One region of the Paenibacillus sp. FSL P4-0113 genome, then DNA from elsewhere that is predicted to be linked to it. Evidence: riboswitches for the same ligand, from Rfam matches in the RefSeq annotation. Region 1 holds a riboswitch; the other holds the start of a gene.
What was found. A riboswitch is a leader RNA that binds a small molecule or an ion and turns the genes downstream of it on or off. The one in region 1 is predicted to bind cyclic di-GMP.
Positions count from the first base shown of each region.

Region 2: another riboswitch for cyclic di-GMP. It lies ahead of MKX46_RS21675 (glycosyl hydrolase); the one in region 1 lies ahead of MKX46_RS17605 (collagen binding domain-containing protein).

Region 1 is NZ_JBBPAZ010000001.1:4,072,530-4,075,027, forward strand. It holds gene MKX46_RS17605 (collagen binding domain-containing protein) at 1-1,234, opposite strand, end outside; cyclic di-GMP riboswitch class I at 1,430-1,510, opposite strand; gene MKX46_RS17610 (AraC family transcriptional regulator) at 1,561-2,442, opposite strand.
Region 2 is NZ_JBBPAZ010000001.1:4,974,319-4,976,816, forward strand. It holds gene MKX46_RS21670 (sugar phosphate nucleotidyltransferase) at 1-1,195, shown strand, start outside; cyclic di-GMP riboswitch class I at 1,351-1,431, shown strand; gene MKX46_RS21675 (glycosyl hydrolase) at 1,445-2,498, shown strand, end outside.

The DNA.
Region 1 (2,498 bases):
ATTCTTGAGTTTTGTTGAAATGATCAATTAAAAGAGCTTTGGCTTCGGGGATTTTTGTCTCGCCGAAGTTGTATCGTATGGCCCACGAGAGTGTTTGTGTGGCATGATCATATTTTTCAACCTTTTTGGACAAAAACTCACCACGTTCTACCTGAACAGTACCGGTAGCAGCAACGTTCTCTATCGCATCTCCTGAAAGCGTTGCTGTGTTGGAAAAACGAGTTTCGTCGCCAGTAATGCGCGTGGAATATTGAATCTGGTAGGCTGTGTTCATGCTATCGTCTTGAAAACGAATCACAAACCCTGTCCCGGCTTGATCTGCTTCAATGGCATATTCACTCGCATTTACTAGGTCTCGAACAACGGTCGATCCGTCGATATTGACTTGGAGATGATAGAGCCGGATAGAGTCTCTTCTGAGTTCCAGTCCTAAAGGAATTGGATCGGTGATGAAGGCATGCTTTACGGTGTTTAGCTGTTTGTTCACATCAATGGTCCAGTCGATCTGATTTGTGCCAGCTAGTTTCCCTTGTTTGCTTAGGGTCGGCCCTGACTGGGGCTTTACATTCACGACGACCGTTTGCACCCCGCCTTTGATCGGAATCGCAATGATGACCTCTGTACTACCTTTCACTATTTCTTTTGTAAACTCGGTTTTGATTTGCAGTTTGCCGCTGACATTGGAATGAGTCTCTATATATGGGTTAAAGGTCATGATCACCTTGCCCTGACGATCTACTGTGAAGTATCCCACGGTTCCGTCGGTAGTGACTAACGGAGATGAGATATCAGTGTAGATGACAAACTGTTCTGGTAAGTGAAAGGTGAAAGTGTCTCCTGACTTATAGGTATTGTCAGGAAGCTCCCATTCATAGCCTAGTTGGATGGCTGATCCGATGTCGAATTGGCTGTCGGGACTATATACTGCATCAATGACATGCCCTGATTCGTCGGTCAGGCTCAACTTCGTTAGTATGCTCTGCGGAGTTGCATCATGTTGAGATTTTGAACTGACTGCTCCTTGAACGAAGGGGGGCGTGTTTGAAGGAATCTCCCTGGGGGGTTCAAGGTTTGGGACACCGTATACAGCATCCGTAACGGTATGTGTAGGATCGGATACAGCACTCTGCGGCAGTTCTGGGGCTGGAGCATCTGCGTAAGCCAGTGTTGCGTTGAAAAAGCTTTGGACAATGAGCAATAAGGCAATGATCATTACATTTATTTTTGTTCTCATGCTCCAAGTGATTCTCCTATTCATCGTAATATGGCAATGCTTCGTTCGAAATTAGTATATTCAGCATGCTAGGCTGACATGACTATCCCAATAGAAAAAAAAGCCCTGATCATAGCGATCAGGGCTTTTTTCGAGATAGGCATAGCAAATTGTGGTGGATCTATGTAAAAAAGGGCATAATAAAAAGCTCGTTCATCTGGTAGCTGGCTGCCATCCGGATAGGAAGGCCCTATAGTTTTGCGTCACTGCCTTTCGACAGCTTTGCCATTAACTTGAATAGCTTGTGCGTCTATCATCTATCAAACTGGTTTCATGTAACCTCTCATTTACAGCTTGGAACGGTTCCCCCACTTTTTGCGGAAGGAATGAGGTGTTTCTCCTACATGCTCCTTGAACAGGTTAATAAAATGGCTCGTATTGGGAATACCTACGTACCTTGCGATATCCACAATGGACATGTCACTGGTTTTAAGCCAGCTTTGAGCGGCCGTGATACGGACATTAATGAGATAATCAATCGGAGAGAAACCGATCTGCTTTTTGAAATTTTTAGCCAGATTAAACTTGTTTAATTCAAACATATCTGCCAGCGAGTCCAGTGTTATTCGCTCACAGTAGGACTGATCCAAATATTGCTGTACCCGACGTACTTCGCTGAGGGTTTCAGCATTCACATGCTGGTGATCATAGGGATGCTGCAAGATGCACATCAGTATTTCACCAATGAGCCTGGACGTTAGCAGTTCAGCGGAAAGACTTCTGTCAGACTGCCCACAAATCAGAGCATGCAGTTTGTCCAATATAATATACGGATTATGCATGGATATTACCGGTTTATTATGCTTGGCAAATTGTTCGTAAAAGTTTCCGATCAGGTTGCCGTACAGGTATAAGCTGATAAACTCCCAGGCTTCATGACCGGAGGTGCTATATTGCACATACTCCTCACAATTAATAAAAAACAAATCATGAGGCTTTAAAATATATTTCTTGTCCCGGTATAGTAATTCTCCCTTACCAGACAACGTAAAAACAAGCAAAAAAGAGGCGAGTTCTTTTCTTTCCACCGTAAAAGCAGAAGTTTTTTGGAAGTAGCCTAATTCCTGAATATATAAAAGGGATTGCTTGGCAAAAGCGGAGGGAGTGCGCACAATTACGACAGGTTCGCCGTTCCAGAGGCCCTCGTTGTTTTTTTGGTCTGTTGTCATATTCAATTCCTTTACAAAGAAGCAATTTTATCTAGCTTATCTTGGTTTGATTTAAC
Region 2 (2,498 bases), 900 kb from region 1:
AGGGAGAGCACAGGTCGAAATGATCCAGAGTCAGGTTGGGCCGAATACGCGTATCATTGTTGAGCCAGAACGCAGAGACACCTTTCCTGCGATTGCGCTGACAGCGACTTATTTATATTCCATTGCGGGTGTTTCACCTGATGAAATTGTAGCTATATTGCCTGTAGATCCTTATGTTGAGGATGCTTTCTTCGCCTCCGTAGCCCAACTGGAACATACGCTTCAGGAGAGTGAAGGCAAGCTTGCATTAATCGGGGTTGTCCCTTCCTATCCTTCAGAGAAATATGGTTACATTATTCCGAAAAACGATGCCACCCAAGGTAGCACTGGCTACCGCGAAGTGAGCCATTTTCAAGAGAAACCCGACCGGGAGCAGGCGGAGCGTCTGATTGAACGCAATGCTCTATGGAACTGCGGGGTTTTTGCGTTCAAATTAAGTTATTTGCTGGATATCTTGGCATCCAAGGGATTGCCGCTGAATTATGAAGAAATGCAAAAGCAATACGCATCTCTGGAAAAAATCAGTTTTGACTATGAAGTAGTCGAGAAGGAAAAGGACATTGTAGTTCTTCCGTATGATGGTTTTTGGAAGGATTTAGGTACTTGGAATACGCTCACAGAAGAAATGTCTAATCAACAAGTGGGCAGAGGTGTAGTAACGGAGGATTGCGTCAATACGAGTCTTATTAACGAGTTGGACATTCCTGTGGCGATCATTGGAACGAATGATCTGATTGTAGCCGCTAGCCCGGATGGCATTCTTGTGACCAATAAGGCAGAAAGTCCTCGTATTAAAGAAGTGCTCAAGGCTCATGATCAGCGTCCAATGTATGAAGAACGTCGTTGGGGGCAGTATCGGGTTGTGGATTATGTCAAATATGACGAGGGTAACGAGGTATTGACCAAACGAATCCGCGTACGAAAAGGCAAAAATATCAGCTACCAGCTTCATTTCAAACGGAGTGAAATCTGGACCATTATTAGCGGTGAAGCGGAAATTATTTTGAATGAGAAGCTACACAAAGTAAAGGCTGGTGATGTAGTCCGCATTCCTGAAGGGACGAAGCATAGCATTTTGGCTGTGACCGATGTGGATTTTATTGAGGTGCAGACTGGCTCTGAATTGGTTGAAGAGGATATTGTCCGCTTTTGTATGGATTGGAATGAAATTTCCCGTCACCAATTTATCTCATAATTATTTTCGTGAAAACGAAAAAAAGACAAATTCATGAAAATTCATGGCCCAAACTGTCGAATTTGGGCGAAAACCTGTAAATTCATGAACATGACCTATTAAATTTTGGTAAAATAAAGTCGATACTTAGGGTAAGAAGGAATCCAAACTCCTTCCAACGATAAACGCAGCCCTGTCGAAAGGCAGGTACGCAAAGCTAAAGGGCCTTCCACAAGGATGGCAGCCTGGCTACCGAAAGGAAGAGCGAAAGTGAGATTCAATTTTATTCCTCTGTATCGACTGATACGTCATGTACTCCCCGTTGTTATACTTTTTTCATTGTTGCCCGTCGGTTTTGGTGATTCTCTGTCTGTGGCGAATGCCGCTTCATTACAACCTGTTAATTCGGACGCTTCTATTCAGGCCCGTGAACTATACAATTATTTACTCAACATCTCAGGGAAAAAAATAGTCACCGGTCAGCATGATTATTTGGAAAGTCCGGATGAATTAAGTAACAAGGTCCAAAAAATCAGTCAGGCATATGTAGGTGTACACGGCTATGAGATGGGAGCTATCTCTGGTCAATCTGACGCTACAGAAGCAGCGCAACGTAAAAATGTCGTCGATAGTGCTATCCGTTGGGACAGATCCGGTGGTATTGTGACGATGACTTTTCATGAAGCGCTACCAGGTAGGCCACTGACTTGGGCCAATGTACAGGCGAAAGTAAGTCAGACAGAGTTCAACAAATACGTGACCCCAGGTACTACGCAGTATAACCTCCTCATTGCCGATCTGGATAAGGTCGCTGTATCGTTAAAGCAGCTTCGTGATGCAGGGGTTCCGGTTTTGTGGAGACCTTACCACGAGATGAATGGCGACTGGTTCTGGTGGGGAAACAAAAATAATTTCAATCAGCTATGGAATATCATGTACGACCGTTTTACCAACACACATCAATTGAACAATCTGCTGTGGGTATGGAGTCCGAATGCGCCCAATTCGTATACTGTCCCGTACACCCCGAAATACCCGGGGGATGACAGAGTGGACATCTTGGCAGTAGATATTTACAACAATGATTTTAAGCAAAGTCATTACGAAGGTCTGCTTGGGCTGGCACGGAATAAGCCGATTGCCATTGGGGAGCACGGTGAGATGCCTAGTTCTGAGGTGTTGCAGGCTCAACCTAAATGGGTATATTCCATGACTTGGGGCAAGATGCTGACTGAGAATAACACAACAAATCAAATTCAGGATTATATGAATGATTCGAGGAGTTTGACGCGGGATGATGTGAAGAATGGATTGGAAACGATTC